Regions from separate parts of the Dehalogenimonas sp. THU2 genome, predicted to be linked through region 3. Evidence: riboswitches for the same ligand, from Rfam matches in the RefSeq annotation. Region 3 holds a riboswitch; each other region holds the start of a gene.
What was found. Region 3 has a riboswitch for molybdenum cofactor ahead of ABFB09_RS05860 (substrate-binding domain-containing protein). Riboswitches for the same ligand answer to the same signal wherever they lie in the genome.

Region 1: another riboswitch for molybdenum cofactor. It lies ahead of ABFB09_RS02630 (molybdopterin-dependent oxidoreductase); the one in region 3 lies ahead of ABFB09_RS05860 (substrate-binding domain-containing protein).
Region 2: another riboswitch for molybdenum cofactor. It lies ahead of ABFB09_RS04025 (hypothetical protein); the one in region 3 lies ahead of ABFB09_RS05860 (substrate-binding domain-containing protein).

The regions. Positions count from the first base shown of each region.
Region 1 covers NZ_JBDLLU010000003.1:142,541-147,852, reverse strand. Annotated here, with positions in the region: gene fdhF (formate dehydrogenase subunit alpha) at 1-1,661, shown strand, start outside; gene acpS (holo-ACP synthase) at 1,658-2,017, shown strand; gene ABFB09_RS02635 (porin PorA family protein) at 2,169-3,008, opposite strand; molybdenum cofactor riboswitch at 3,189-3,325, shown strand; gene ABFB09_RS02630 (molybdopterin-dependent oxidoreductase) at 3,469-4,479, shown strand; gene wtpA (tungstate ABC transporter substrate-binding protein WtpA) at 4,502-5,312, shown strand, end outside.
Region 2 covers NZ_JBDLLU010000005.1:88,156-93,467, reverse strand. Annotated here, with positions in the region: gene ABFB09_RS04045 (hypothetical protein) at 1-100, opposite strand, end outside; gene ABFB09_RS04040 (ABC transporter substrate-binding protein) at 202-1,275, opposite strand; gene ABFB09_RS04035 (ABC transporter ATP-binding protein) at 1,277-2,098, opposite strand; gene ABFB09_RS04030 (iron ABC transporter permease) at 2,108-3,064, opposite strand; gene ABFB09_RS04025 (hypothetical protein) at 3,123-3,656, opposite strand; molybdenum cofactor riboswitch at 3,764-3,905, opposite strand; gene ABFB09_RS04020 (bifunctional nuclease family protein) at 4,209-4,775, opposite strand; gene ppsA (phosphoenolpyruvate synthase) at 5,055-5,312, shown strand, end outside.
Region 3 covers NZ_JBDLLU010000009.1:3,797-9,108, forward strand. Annotated here, with positions in the region: gene prfA (peptide chain release factor 1) at 1-61, shown strand, start outside; gene prmC (peptide chain release factor N(5)-glutamine methyltransferase) at 76-879, shown strand; gene ABFB09_RS05850 (electron transfer flavoprotein subunit beta/FixA family protein) at 951-1,754, shown strand; gene ABFB09_RS05855 (electron transfer flavoprotein subunit alpha/FixB family protein) at 1,821-2,798, shown strand; molybdenum cofactor riboswitch at 2,843-2,991, shown strand; gene ABFB09_RS05860 (substrate-binding domain-containing protein) at 3,069-3,986, shown strand; gene ABFB09_RS05865 (ABC transporter permease) at 3,993-4,709, shown strand; gene ABFB09_RS05870 (ABC transporter ATP-binding protein) at 4,713-5,312, shown strand, end outside.

The DNA of each region.
Region 1 (5,312 bases), on a different contig from region 3:
GCGCCCGGCTGTGCCACAGCCCCACCGTAGCCGGCCTGGCCGCCGCCTTCGGTTCCGGCGCCATGAGCAACTCTATCGGTGACATGAAAGATACCGCCTGCTTCTTCGCCATCGGCGCCAACACCTCGGAGACCCACCCGGTCATCGGTTTCGAGGTCAAGCAGGCCATCAAGAACGGCGCCCGCCTCATCGTGGCCAACCCGGTGAAGATACCCCTGGTCCGCTACGCGGACATCTTCCTGCAACAGACGCCGGGCACCGATGTCCTGCTGCTTTCAGCGATGTGCAAGATCATTTTCGACGAAAAGCTTTACGACGAGACTTTCATTGCCGAACGGACCGAGGGTTTCGAGGCCCTGGCCGAATCGCTCGATAGCTTCGACCTCGACCATGCCGCCACGATCACCGGCGTGCCGCTAGACCAAATTAAGGAAGCGGCACGTTTGTATGCGGCCAGCCGACCGGCCAGCATCCTCTACGCCATGGGCATCACCCAGCACAGCCACGGCACGGACAACGTCAGCGCCGTCGCCAACCTGGCGCTTTTAACCGGCAATCTCGGCAAACCCGGTGCCGGGGTGAACCCGCTCCGCGGCCAGAACAACGTGCAAGGCGCCTGCGATATGGGAGCGTTGCCCGATGTTTTTCCCGGCTATCAGAAGGTCGCCGATAATGAAGTTCGGGCCAAATTCGAAACGGCCTGGGGCGTGTCCCTGCCCAAGAAACGCGGGCTGACCGTTCCGGAGATACTGAAAGCCATCGAAAAAGGAAAGATCAAAGCCCTCTACCTGGTCGGTGAGAACATTATGCTCTCGGATCCGGACATCAACCGGGTCAGAAAAGCCCTCTCCAAGCTTGAACTGCTGGTAGTCCAGGACATCTTCCGCACCGAGACATCGGAAATAGCCCATGTCATCCTGGCTTCGGTGAGTTTTGCGGAAAAAGACGGCACTTTCACCAATACGGAACGCCGGGTGCAGCGGGTCCGCCGCGCCGTCGCCCCTATCGGCGACTCCCGGCCCGACTGGTGGATAACCAACGAACTGGGTAAGCGGTTGGGCGGCAAGGGGTTCGATTACACCGGTCCCGATCGAATATTCGATGAGATGCGATCGCTCACCCCCAGCTACGGCGGCATAACCTGGGAGCGGCTGGAAACCGGCGGTCTTCAATGGCCCTGCCCCACCCCAACCCACCCCGGCACGCCGATACTTCACGTCGAACGATTCAGCCGCGGTAAAGGCGCGTTCAAGGCTCTTGAATACCGCCCCTCGGCCGAGCAGCCTGACGATGAGTATCCCTTCATCCTGACCACCGGCCGCAGCCCGTATCACTTCCACACCGGCACCATGACGCGCCGGGTCGGGGGACTCAAGGTGCTGCAATCGCAGGAGACACTAGAAATCGCATCGAGCGACGCTGACCGTCTGGGTATCGCTGACGGTGAGAATGTCACGGTCACTTCCCGCCGCGGCTCGGTAACTGCCGTGGCCCGGGTCAGCGGGCGGCTGGCACCGGGAGTAGTCTTCATGACCTTCCATTTCCCGGAAACAGCCACCAATATCCTGACCAGCCCGGCTTTTGACCCGGTAGCCCGGATACCGGAGCTGAAAGTAGCTGCCATCAGGCTGGAAAAAGCCCCCTGCGAGGCGCCCGTATGAACCAGTACCTTGGCGTGGATATTATCGAAATATCGCGCATCGAAACCGCCATATCCCGCTGGGGCGAGAACTTTCTGGCCCGGGTTTTCACCGATGCCGAAGTGTCACTCTACCGCAGCAAATTACCGTCCCTGGCCGCCCGTTTCGCCGCCAAGGAAGCGGTGGTCAAGGCGCTGGGTTGCAAGGAATTGATTTACCGTGATATCGAAGTGATCGCTGAACCAGGCCAACGCCCGGAGATCAGGCTTTACGGGCGGGCAAAATCGATTGCCTCAGAACTTGGCATCACCAGCCTCGCCGTCAGCCTGTCTCACAGCCGGGACTATGCCGTGGCAGTGGTGTCGGCGCTGGGTTAGCGTACTTTCCCATCTTCCTCTCCCTTGAGGCCTGCCCTGAGCCTGTCGAAGGGGGAGAGGAATTAAAGGTGAGGGTGTAACTAACTTCCATTAAAAAAGGGAGGCTCCTTCGAGCCTCCCTTTCGTATTCTATTCCAAAGTGTTCTGGGACTTAGCTTTTCCTGGTGACCCCGATCACAAGCAGTACCAAACCTAACCCGATAGCACCCCAGAACGCATAAACGCTCGCCACAAGGATCAGGTTGCGGTTGGCCGCACCTTCTTCCGCCGCGTCTTCGACAGTGTCATCGGTAAAAGTGATTTCGTTGATCAACACCGGGATCGAGGTAGTCGGAGCTACCTGCATATTGATGGTAGTCTTGCTGGTGGTAAAGACCGGTGTGCCGCTGATAGGTTCAACCGATATGATGGTGAACACGTCCACCGTCTGGGGCGCTCCGTTGGCGGCGGCGGGGTAGGCGTTACCTTTACTGTCGATGTTGAAGGTATATACTTTGACGCCCTGAATCGTCTCTTCACGAACAAAGGTCGCCGGTAATGCACTTCCTGTTGTCGCCGACCAGACCTGGTAGGTCTCCTGTTGGACGTCGGCCGGGAAGGTGAACTGGCCGCTGCGTGACTTATCGCCGCCCGTTACGTTCTCTCGGGTCGAACGGTCCACGGCGTACGTTTCAGTCGAATCTAGCGCGGCCAGAGCCGGGTTGATCGCTGATAACGGGGCACCTGAGGTCGCTTCAGTGAATTTAATGACCTGCTGAATAATAAGCGCGCCGGCATCGTTAACACCCGTCGCATCCAGGGTCCGCTCCATCTTGGTATTGATAGGCACCAGAGAACCGGTCGACGGATTGAACACCTGCACCGTGCCTTCAAAACGGTATTCCGCTGTGTAATCCTCCGGAAGTTTGGCCATGCCGGGGAAGATGAAATACAACCAGACCAGGGCAAAGGCGATGAGGACGATTCCGAGTGACGTCAGTACGCGCCGCATTTGGACCCCTTTCATTCTCTCGCAGGTTGAATACCTGTTCAAGTATTTTTATTGATGACCATCATAGGAGCAAAATGTACCATTGTCAATAGATTGAATGAACTACCAATCAGTTATTGACACCAAAGCCTTTTGACATCTAAGAAACGCGCTGTTATAATCCCCTTCAACTCCGCCGAAATGGCGGTAACTCTTCGAGTTCCGACGACCTAAAACAAATGTCATGGTTGCGGAACCGGTGAGCTGCAAAGCTCCGAGGGTACAGGTGGAAACACCGGTGCCTCCCGTATTTGGAAAGAGGAGAGCCAGTGAAAGTTTGGTATTGCACCTGAAGAGACGCTTGATTCTATAAGTGTCTCTTTTTTTCATTTCATTGGTATGGCTGCATAGCTATCCCTTCTCCATTTAACGAAGAGTTACCTCCGTCAAGGCGCGCAGTAGAAGATTCTCAGGAGGTTCTATGCGTACCTGGCTCAGGAAACTCAAGCCCCTTATCATCGTTGCCACCACACTGGCTCTGCTCATGGCTATCGCGGGCGGTTGCACTCCGAAGGAAGCAACTCCGACCGTCGATGACTCCCCGTTGGTCCTGACACTGGTCAACGGCACCCAGACCAAGGAATTGACCTTCAACCAGCTCAAGGCACTAAGCGCCAAAGATGGACAGGCTGGCCTTATGAACTCCACCGGCCGCATCATCGCTCCCCAGGGATTCAAGGGCGTATCCATCGCCGACCTGCTCAGCCAGATCGGTGGCATCACCGAAGCTAACGCCGTACGCGTGGAAGCCAAGGACGGCTACACCATGACGCTGTCCCACCGTCAGATCACGGAAGGCTACTTCACCGCCTTCGACGTGGCCAGCGGTAATGAACTTTCCAATCCCCCGCCCCTGATCCCCATCATCGCTTACGAACAGTCAGGCAATGAAATCCCGGATTCCGACGGCCCCCTTCGCATGGTCATCCTAGCTAATGATACCACCGTCACCGAAGGCCACTGGTGGGTCAAATGGGTCACCAAGATCGAGATTATCGAGGCGGCCGCCACCTGGACCCTCATGTTGGAAGGTGGCATCACCGAAGAGATGGATTACGCCACTTTCGAATCCGGCGCTACCCCCGGCTGCCACGGCGCGGAATGGACCGACCCGGATGGCAACGTCTGGCAGGGTATCCCCCTGTGGCGCCTGCTGGGCTGGGTCGACGACGGCCAGAAGCACCAGCGCGATATCGCCTTCAACGACGACCTGGCGAATGCCGGATACCAGATCCAGGTTACCGCATCCGACGGTTTCTCCCGGACCATCTCCTCCGAACTGGTAAAGCGCAATGACAAGATAATCGTCGCTTTCAAGATGAACGGTGAAATGTTGTCAGAAGCCTTCTTCCCGCTGCGACTGGTCGGCGAAGGCCTAACCAAAGGCCAGATGGTCAGTCTGATTGTATCGATCAAGATCATCTTCCCATAATGTTTACCCCGGAGAGAGCGGAATGAAGCGGATCGGACTGTTGTTGGCAGGTCTCCTGGTAGCGTCGTGTACCCTCCCGGCGTCTACCGGTTGCAGCGGCGAGCAAACTAGTACGAAGCTGGTAGTTTTTGAAGCCGGCAGTCTGCTGGTGCCCTTCGAGGCTATTGAAAAAGCCTTTGAGAGCAAATATCCCCATATCGATGTCCTCATGGAAGGCCATGGCAGCATCCAGGTGATACGCCATGTCACCGAGATTCATGACGACATCGATGTGGTGGCTGTGGCGGACTATTCGCTCATTCCGCTCCTCATGTATCCCACACTATTGCCGAACACCACCGAGTCCTACGCCGATTGGACGATCCAGTTCGCCGGCAACCGGCTCGGCATCGCTTATACAGATGACAGTCTTTACAGCGATGAGATTGACGCCGGCAACTGGTTCGAGATATTGAACCGGGAAGAGGTCCGGCTGGGTTTGGCCGACCCCCGGCTGGATGCGGTGGGTTACCGTACACTGATGATTGCCCAACTCGCGGAAGCTTACTACGACGACAACACCATCTTCGAGAATCTCTTCACCTTCAACCTCACCGGGCCGGTACGCTCGCTGGATGAAGGGAACGGTTTTAACATCGTCGTTCCGGAACTCATCGAGGCGCGGACCCGGCATATCGCCCTGAGGGGTTTCTCTGTCCAGTTGCTGTCCCTGCTCGAGGCGGGCCAAATCGATTACGCCTTCGAGTACGAGAGCGTAGCCGAACAGCATGGCTTGAATTTCCTGGCGCTGCCGCCGGAGATCGACTTCAGCCGTGAAGAGTTCCAGGATTTGT
Region 2 (5,312 bases), on a different contig from region 3:
GTGATTCCAGGTACTGGACCAGCCCTCTGGCCACCCTGCCCGTGCCCGGACCGTCCAGGACGTCGGTGTCATCGATACCGATAAAAACAAGCCGACCCATAACCAACTCCTTGCACCGTTTTTATCCACAGACAGCTACAAATATAACACCAGCACCCAAGAAAAAGCACGCTGGGCATGGCGCGGTTGGCTACCTGGGTTTCACTTGGGCGCTCTTAAGTCACCGCCTTCAAGTATTGTAGCAATCATCGCGGCATCCAGTTCCATATTAAAAAATGTCTTGTAAAATTGGTGCACTTCCGCAGGCATATCCACATCGGGAAACAGGTCGGGGTAAACGGTTACAGCCGTCCATAACAAGGCCAGGGGCGTTTCCACCGACCCCGGGTGTCCCCAGCGGGAGATACCGTTCGGCAGTTGGTACACTTGTCCCTGTTGAACAGCGGTGATTCCGGACCATTGAGGGTGCTTGGTGATGATGGCATAGGCCGAAGGTTCATTGACGATGATCACTTCCGGATTCCAGAGCAGGATCTGTTCGATACTGGCATAGTAGTCATTACCGATGAGTTCAAGGTCGCCGCCAACGGAAACATTGATCACCCCAGCAGCCCGGGTCCAGTCCGCGACCAGGGAGTCGGCGTGGGTCGCCCGGGTAGCCTGATTCTCGGAGTGATGCAATCTGACCTTGTCGTCTTCGGCCAGGTCACCTACCACCTGATCGACCCGGTCGATTATATCCAGGTAGTAGTTGTTGAAAGCCACAGCTTCCGCTTCTCTGCCGATGGTCCGGCCGACGATCAGCACAGCCTCCCGCTGTTCCTCCATGCTGTTGTAATCAACCACAACATATGGAATGCCGCTGTTATCCAGCTTCTCAACCTCTTTCTGGTCGGCAACGAACTCATTTCTGACGATGACCACATCCGGATCAATCCGCAGCAGTTCTTCCATGTTGATGGCTCCGCCTTCCCGGGGTACCGAGGCGTTTGCGATCTCCGGAAAAATTTCAATCAGCAGAATATCTCGCTGGAGGCCACCCGGTACTCCCACCAGGTCATTACCACGTCCCAGCAGGCAGACGGTATATGCGGCGAATGAATACAGAGCGGCGATCCTTCGGACATTGGCAGGAACTTCAACGGTCCTGCCGGCGCTGTCCACCACGGTAACGGTATCTTCCTGGTTTTCCGGTGGTTGCTGGTTGTTGCAGCCAGGTAGTAACGAACCCAGCAATAACAGCGAGACGACGATGAAAGATGATTTCAGCTTCATGTTAAAACTTCCTTTCAGGAACCGTATCAGTGATTTCAAGAGGTATGATCTGTTTCAAATCAACACCTTCCCATTGGTAACAAACGACTTTGGATCGGATGTTGAAGGTTTTTGCCATATTTTCTTCAGTAAGAGCGGCGGACGGGCTGCCCTGAACTGCGATTATTTGATGATTCATCAACCCAACCCTGGTGTTGATCCCGGAGCCCTCAAAGTAAAAAGCATGGTTGGGCGAGTGGGTGGCCATGACCACTGTCAGGTTGGACTCCTGAACCAGTCTGACAATGGACTGCAGAAAATATAATTCATTGTGGAAATCAAGGTGGGAGGTCGGCTCGTCCAGGACCAGTATTGGTGTCTGCTGGGCCAGCGCCCTTGCTACTATCACCAATTGCGTCTCGCCGCCGCTAAGTTGGGTGTAAGGGCGTTCGGCGAATTGGGCGATACCGGCCTTTGCCAACGCTTCTTCAGCGATTATCCGGTCCTGGGCTGACGGCGGCGAAAAAGTGCCGCTGTAGGCTGTTCTACCCATGAGGACGACATCGATAACCTTATATGGGAACGGTTTCTCGTGTACCTGGGGTATATAGGCCGCCAACCGTGCGATATCCCGGGGCTTTAGATCGCGGATGTCCTGACCATCCAGTGAAACGCTGCCGTTGGCTGTTTTCAGGACGCCGAGTATGCATAATATCAGCGTGGATTTGCCGCAGCCGTTCGGCCCCAGAAGGCAATAGATCTCACCGCGGTTGACCTGTAGATTGACGTCCCGGAACACGTCACCCTTACCGTATGAAAATGAAGCATTGGTGACGTTAATCATGACGGATGGTTACCATCCCCTTGCCTTGGTTCGCTTGATCAAATAGATGAAAAACGGACCGCCGATGAGAGAAGTTAAAATTCCCAGGGGGATTTCCGCCCCGGTAAGTGTCCGGGCGATATTATCTATCAGCACCAGGTACATGGCGCCTAGCGACAGGGAAACGGGAATCAACAGGTTGTGATTGGTGCCGACCAGCATTCTGCCGATATGGGGAATCACCAGTCCCACCCAGCCGATAATCCCGCTGACGCTGACTGCTCCCGCTGTAGCAATAGTGGCGAAAAAAATGGCCAGGCTCTTGGAAATCATGACATTAACCCCCAGCGCCCTGGCTTCCACATCCCCCATGGACAGGACATTCAGCCGCCATCTCATTAGAAGCAACCCTAAAACCCCGACCGCCATCGGTATGGCAGAGATCAGAATATCCGAGAATTGTGCGGTTGCCAGACTGCCCATCAACCAAAAAACGATACTCGGCAGTTGGTCATAGGGATCAGCCAGATATTTCAGGAGCGAAATCAGGGAAGCAAATATGGATGACACCACCACGCCGCCGAGTACCAGCATTATGGTGGGTGCGATTTTATAGGTCACACCGATCATGTAACTGAGCACGACCGCCAGCAGGCCGAAGGCGAAGGCAAACAAATAAATATATACCGCCTGACCCTGAAACAAGATTATAGCCAGGGCGGCGCCGAAACCCGCGCCTGAAGATACCCCCAGGATGTTGGAGCTTACCAGCGGATTGCGGAACATGCCTTGGAAGGACGCGCCGCTGACCGCCAGGCTGGCGCCTACCGCCGCCCCTAAAATTGCTCGGGGCAGCCGGATGTCCCAGACCACGTTGATATGCGTGGCCGGGACATCGGCATTCCCCAGACCCAGTTGGAAAGCCAGAGCTTGAAGCACTTCTGACACCGACAAAGGGTACCGGCCGATAAAAAGCGATACCAGCATAATCAAAAGCGGCCCGATAATCAGCAGGGCGAATAAACCCGGCTTTTTGAAGTTGAATTTACTCAATGACGGTGATCAGCGTCACATTGTCAGCCCAGTGTTTCGGCCCTCGGTTGTGATTCACCCACTTGACCAATCCGGTGCTGGCATTCAACGCTTCCCCGTCAACCATCCAGGCAAACCCTGCGGCAGCGGCATCGATCCTGTCCGGAGTAATTTCCACAGTGACGCCGGCACTCTCGATGGTAATAACTGTGAACGTTTTCAACCCGATGTATTCCAGCAGGTCGACGAGCAGGATACATTTGAAGGTGTGTGCCGGCAGGACATTATTCCCATCTTTGATGGCGGCGACGATATCTACCGGACCGATCTTTGCGGCGTCCTCATGGGTGATCGTAACCGGTGTTTTACCGATCACCTGGACGTTTACGCTCCATTGTACCTGGGGCTCCTGGGTGGTCAGTGGCGGCGCTGTTGTTTGCGCCGGCGCGGTTGTCTGAGGCGGAGTAATCGCTTCCGCATCGCCGCACCCGGCAACGCTCAAAGTCATTAAGGCTGCCATCAGCAGCAATACCATTCTGGTTTTCATCAACGTCCTCGCATCGTTATTATTTTCGTTCGATTCTTCAGGGGTAAACGGTACCGGAGAAAATAAAAAAAGAGTGCCCCAAAAAGAGAGCACTCTAAAATATATATTATTTAAACATAATTTCCCCTTTCCAATAATGGGAGGCACAGGCGTTTCCATCTGTACCCTCGGTCCTGACGGAGTCAGGACACCGTTTGCACCCCGTGACATCTGTTTTAGGTCAGTGCAAATTCGGAGATTATAAAATTGTTAATTTTCGGTCGATGCCGATTAGTACTGCCCGATATAGTACCAGATTTTGCCATAGACGTAGAGCGAAGTCAAATTCAAACAGACATTATTTAACCGTCACTGCGAGGAGCGAAGCGACGTGGCAATCTCATAGCCACCAGCCCTGGTTCCATGACGGAATCAACGATAAAACAAACCGTCATCGTGAGCCTCCGGCGAAACGATCTCAAAGCCGCCATAATCTGCTTGCCAGTTTCCCCGTGAATACCGTAAAAAAAGAGGGCGCTTGAAAGCGCCCTCTTCGGTCTGCCGTTTTAACCCCTACGATTTCCGCTTGTCGAAATCCTCAAGGTCGAGGTTGTCGATGAAATCGCGGAAGGCGCTCATCTTCTTGATCTCGTCCTCGCTGGCTTTTTTGCGCTTTTCGGAAACGTCGGCGGTGCCATCGATAGCTTCCAGCGCATCGGCGCCGCCTTCGCTCTCGCGTTCCAGGACGATGCCTGCCTTGTCCAGCACCGATTCGTCGGCGTAGATGGGCACGTCCACCCTGACCGCCAGCGCCAGCGCGTCGGAGGGCCGGGAATCTATCTCAAGCTGGTTGCCGCCGAAGTTGAGCAGTATCTTGGCGTAGAAGGTATCGTTCTTGAGGTCGTTGACGATAACGTGCTCCACCTTGGCGCCCAGCACCTCGATGGTCGTCGCCAGGAGGTCGTGGGTCATCGGCCGCTGCACCTGAATGCCTTCCTGCAGCCGGATGGCGATGGCCTGCGCCTCGGCGGAACCGATCCAGATCGGCAGATAACGCAGGGTATTTTTTTCTTTGAGCATGACCACCCGCTGATAATTCACCAGGCTGACACGTATGCTCTCAATGGTCATTTCTATCATTATTTTCGGGAGCCTCCAATGCGCGGTTAGCCTTGTTAAACCTGCCCAATTCTACCTTTATGGTCATGGGGTGTCAATGAAGTAAACACGTGTTGACGCCCAGCCGTGGTAGAATATTTCCGCGGGGATTAGCAAGGCTCTTCACAATGAGTCCGGTTTATAGTAGAATAGTTAGCCTTTGCCGATAAAAGGTCTACCGGAGTTTCCAAGAAAAGCGTCATACCCTGATTCAGGTGCGTACCCAGAAAACATCTAGCTGTCTGGAAGGAGACAAGAGGAATGCAGAAGACGCCGGAGGCGATTGTCTGGTTCAACCAGGTAACCAAGAATGACATTCCCATAGTCGGTGGTAAAGGCGCCAATCTGGGCGAAATGACCGCCGCAAAGATTCCGGTTCCTCCTGGCTTTATCGTAACAGCCAACGCGTATTATGATTTTATCGCTGCTTCCGAGTTGCAACCCCGGATCAAATCAGCGCTGGAAAACCTGGACGTGGAAGACTCCAAAGCCCTGACCGCCGCCGCCGGCGCGGTCAAA
Region 3 (5,312 bases):
CATTATCGACGCTCTGGCCACAGATGAACAGGCCCGCCTGCTGCAATCATCCGGCCTATGACCCTCGGCGACATTTTGAGAGAAGCTGGAGCCCGAGTATCCGGTCCGGCCGCCGCCATCGAGGTTGAAGCCCTATTGCGCCACGTCACTGGGCTTTCGCGAGCCGGACTGTATTCCAGGCTCGATCAGATCATCGACACCGCTGCCGCCGAAGAGTACTTCGATCTCATCGAACGGCTGAAAAACGGCGAACCTTTACAATATCTAACCGGTCATATCGAGTTTTACGGCCTTGATTTCACCGTCTCTCCCGACGTGCTCATTCCCCGGCCTGAAACCGAGCTTATGGTCGAAAGAGCCCTCGATATCGCCAAGGGGTACTCAAGCCCGGTCATTGCCGATATCGGCTGCGGATCGGGCGCCGTGGCAGTGACGCTGTCCAAGCACCTGCCGGGATCGACGGTTATCGCCGTCGATATTTCTTCCGGTGTCCTTGATCTCACCCGCCGCAACGCCGCCTTTCATGGGTGTAGCAACATTGAGTTCGTAGAAAGCGACCTGCTGGAATCTCTTGGCGACCGGCGGATCGATATCATCTGCGCTAACCTGCCCTACGTTCCCGCTGTCGAGGCGCAGGGCAACCGCTTCGAGCCGCAACTGGCACTCGACGGCGGCCCCGACGGTCTGGACATCATCCGCCGCCTGGTAAGCCAGGTCGCCGGGCGGCCGAACAAACCCGGCTGGCTGCTGCTTGAATTTGGCACCGGCCAGACAACCGCGGTACAAACGATCATCGACAAGTACTTGCCCGGGAGCCGTACCGTAATCCACCGCGATTTGATACCGCTCGATCGTCTCTCGGTCACCGAACTGATTTGACCGTACCCCCGCCCCGGTGCTAAATTAATCAAGTCGTTGAGCAAGCGTTCAATATCATCGAGGAGACAACCTTGAACATCATAGTTCTCATTAAACAGATCCCCGACCCTGAGATACCGCCGGCCAGTTTCAAGATCGACGCCGCTGCCAATAAGGTGGTGCCGCCATCCGGAGTGGCCCCGGTCATCGACCCTTATTCAGAGCATGCCCTAGAGGCCGCTCTTAAGCTCAAAGACGCCAACCCCGGCAGCACCATCAAGGCAGTAAGCCTGGGCAGCGGTCTCAACAAGGAACTCCTCAAGAAAGCACTGGCCCTCGGCGCCGACGAACTCATCCTCGTCGATGACTCCGTCTTCGAGGGCAGCGACAGTGCCGGCACCGCTCACGCCCTGACCCTGGCCGTGAAGAAGATCGGGCAGTTCGATGTCATCCTTACCGGCCGTCAGGCCGCTGACTGGGACGCCGGCCAGGTCGGCTTGCTGGTCACCGGTGCGCTGGACCTGCCCGTGGTCAGCCGCGCTCGCAAAATCGATTCAGCCGGCGGCAGGCTCCGCATCGAAAGAGTAACCTCCGATGGCTACGAAGTCGTCGAAGCGCCAATCCCGGCGGTCGTCACCGTAGCGAGCGAGATCGGCAAGCTGCGCCTGCCCAACATCAGGGGCGTGCTGGCCGCCAAAAAGAAGGAACCGGCGGTTTGGAAAGCGGCGGATATCGGGACTGAAATCACCTCGACAGGTGAGGCAGGACGCAGGGTGAAACTCCTGAAACTGTATCAACCGCAACGCGAAGCCAAATGTGAGATTATTTCCGGGGATACCCCGGAAGAACAGGGCGTCAACCTCGCCCTAAAATTGCGCGAACTGAAACTGATTTAATATTTCTCAATTTTTTCGAACTAAAGGCTCGCACTGAGCGAAGCGAATGTGAGAGGGTGAAATCCCATGAACCACAACAAAGGTATCTTAATCATCATCGAAGTCAAAGACGGCACACCATCATCATCCGCCGCCGAGCTTATGGGCGCGGCTCAGGCCATCGACACCGGATCGAACGAAGGTATCGACATACTGCTCATCGGCTCCAACGTCCAATCCGCCGCCACAATTCTCGGCAGCCTCGGCGCGACCAAGGTCTTCACCGCCGAGGCCGGCGCCATCATGGACGACACCGCAGCGACCATCGTCACCCGGCTGGCCAGTGATGTAAACCCCAGGTTCATCCTGATGGTGGAGAATGATCTGGGCCGGGACCTGGCGCCTTTGCTCGCCGCCAGACTCCAAACCGCCGCGGTAACCGACATCGTTGCCGTCCGCGCCGATGGTGATGAGATCGTATTCACCCGCCCGGTCTACGGCGGCAACGCCCTGGCTGATTTCATCATCGAGACCGGACCCGGAATCGCAAGCATCCGCCCCAAGGCGTTTTCCCCGGCAACCGTCAATGAAAATCGCCAAGCCGAGATCATCGAACTGCAGCCGGCTGACTCGACGACAGCGATCCGCGTCCTTGAACAGATCAAGATCAAAGAAGAAGGCCCCCGTCTGGAAGATGCCAAGGTGGTCGTCGGCGGCGGCCGGGGATTAGGCGGGCCGGAAGGTTTTACCCAGCTTAAGGAACTGGCCGACCTGCTCGGTGGAGGTGTCGGCGCCTCCCGCCCTCCTTGCGACCAGGGCTGGTGGCCGGAGAGCGGCCAGATCGGCATCACCGGTAAGGTGATCGCCCCTGAACTATATATTGCCGTCGGCATTTCCGGTTCAAGCCAGCACCTGTCCGGTGTTTCCGGCACCAAGACCCTAGTCGCCATCAATAAAGACGCCGAGGCCAACATCTTCAAGGCGGCGGCGTACGGCGTCACCGGCGACTGGAAGAAGGTACTGCCGGCGCTTATAGGCAAGGTAAAGGAGATGACCGGGAAGTGACATCGGTTGACCGGTACTAGTACCCTGTGTTAACATAGCTCTAATTTAATATCTGTCTCCGAAGTCTTGGAACCTAAATCCTTCTCCGAAGGCCATGGTGAAAAGACCGGTGGGTGGGGCAAACCACCCCAAGGGCGATGCTGAAAACGGCGCCGCCTCCCGCGATTTGGAAAGGAGAAAAAGCCATGACTGAGACATTGTCTGGCCGCGCACCTCCTTAAAAAAGAGGTGCTTTTTTATCGGGAAAATATAATGAATAAAGGGTGTGTTATGAAAAAATTCTGGTCAAAACTGGCAGCGGTGATGTTCTCACTGATGCTGATTTCTTTTGCCGCCATCGGTTGCGGCACCGAAACCCCCAACCCCGACCCTACTGCCACGGACGATGAAGGGCTGAGTGTTCTCGACCCGAGCATCAGGTTAAGGGTCTCCACCACCACCAGTCTGTATGATACTGGCCTGTGGGCGCTTCTGGAGCCCATGTTTGAAAAAAAATATGGCGTTGAAGTTGACGTCATGTCCAACGGCACCGGTATAGCGTTGGAATTTGGTAAACGCGGAGACGTGGATATCGTTGTTGTACATTCAAAGTCACAGGAAGAAGCTTTCATCGCCGGTGGTTTCGGCACTCAGCGTTATGTTTTTGCCAGCAACTATTTTGTCATTGTTGGCCCGGCTAATGATCCTTTAGGATTGAAAGGGTTATCTCCGGAAGCGGCTTTCAAAAAACTGGCTGACTCCGGTACAGCTAAATTTGTTTCCCGTGGTGACAATTCCGGTACTCACGCCAAAGAAAAGGCTATCTGGGCGGCTGCCGGCTTTAACTACGAGACAGTTCGTACTTCTGGCTCATGGTACATTGACGCCTCAGGCGGCATGGGTGCAACACTCCTCAAAGCCAAAGAGTTCGGAGCTTATACTATAGCTGATATCGGCACCTTCCTGGCGTACAAAGCCGATACCGGCTTGACCATAGCCGTTGACCAGGGGGCCATCCTCTTAAACGTGTATGCGGCCATTCCGGTTAACCCGGCGAATGTCCCCGGCGTTCGTAACGCTGAGGCAGCCAAGATCATGGCTGAGTGGTTGATGTCTAAGGAAATACAGGATATCATTGGACAGTACGGCGTTAAAGATTATGGCGCCCCACTATTCAACCCAACCTATGGCGTAGAACCGACAAGTTAGGATAAATTGGACGCAATTTGGCAAGGCTTGCAAAAGGCTGTTGAGCTGATCATATCGCTTGACTCTGAAGTTTTCGAGATTTCCTGGCGGTCGCTGAGCATATCAGCGACCGCCAGCGTAGTTGCGGCATCCATTGCGTTACCCTTGGGAGCCCTTATCTTTCACTCCACTTTCCGTGGAAAAAGGGCTCTCATCAGTTTCATCAATACCCTGTTCAGCCTGCCGACAGTTCTCGTCGGCCTGCTGGTCTTTATGCTGTTTTCCCGCGCCGGGCCGCTGGGTGAATTCGGTCTGTTGTTCACTCCCACCATCATGATTATCGGTCAGGCATTACTGGTAACTCCGCTAATGCTTGGCTTGGTAATCTCCGCTCATTCCGGTATTGACCGCCAGGCCAAGGAAACGGCCGTAGCGCTGGGAGCCAGTCGCTGGCAGATGGGTGTGATGATGATCAAAGAGGCCCGGTTTGCTATATTTACCGCCTTTATCCTGGGGTTCGGCCGCGCCATTTCCGAAGTTGGTTTGGCGTTGATGATCGGCGGTAACATCAGCGGATACACACGTGTATTAACCACTGCCATCTCTCTGGAAACCGGACGTGGCGATATTGAACTGTCTATTGCCTTAGGTATAATTCTGTTGGCGATTGCCCTTATCATCAATTTCGGGCTTGGCTGGCTTCAGCAACGAGAAATTCATATGATCAAAAGAGTGGAAGAATAGTCCATGTCTATTCTGCAGACCCACAATTTATCCCGACGATACAACCAGACTGAAGTCTTGAAAAACGTTATTCTAGACATTTCAATGGGAGAAACTTTAGCCGTCATCGGCCCTTCCGGAGCGGGTAAGAGTACACTGATCCGCCTTCTGGATCTGCTGGAATCGCCTTCATCCGGTAGTATCACACTGTTCAACCAAACCGTGAGTAACAAAACTGATCGTTTGCCTTTGCGCCGGCGTATGGCCTTTGTCCACCAGAAACCGCTGGTGTTCTCCACCAGCGTCTTTGAGAACGTGGCTCAGCCGTTGCGCTGGCGAGGAATGAAAAATACCTTCATTGAAGAACGGGTAACCGATGCCCTGGCGCTGGTGAAGATGGACAGCTATGCCGGCCGTCATGCCAAAACTCTTTCCGGTGGCGAAACCCAGCGCGTCGCTCTGGCGCGGGCACTTGTAACCCACCCGGAAATAATATTTCTGGATGAACCGACTGCTAACCTTGATCCCCTAGCCACCACTATGGTTGAGGAGCTGATTTCCAGTGTAATTCAAGCGCGCAACCTGACCGTAGTGATGACAACACATGACCTGGCTCAGGGACAG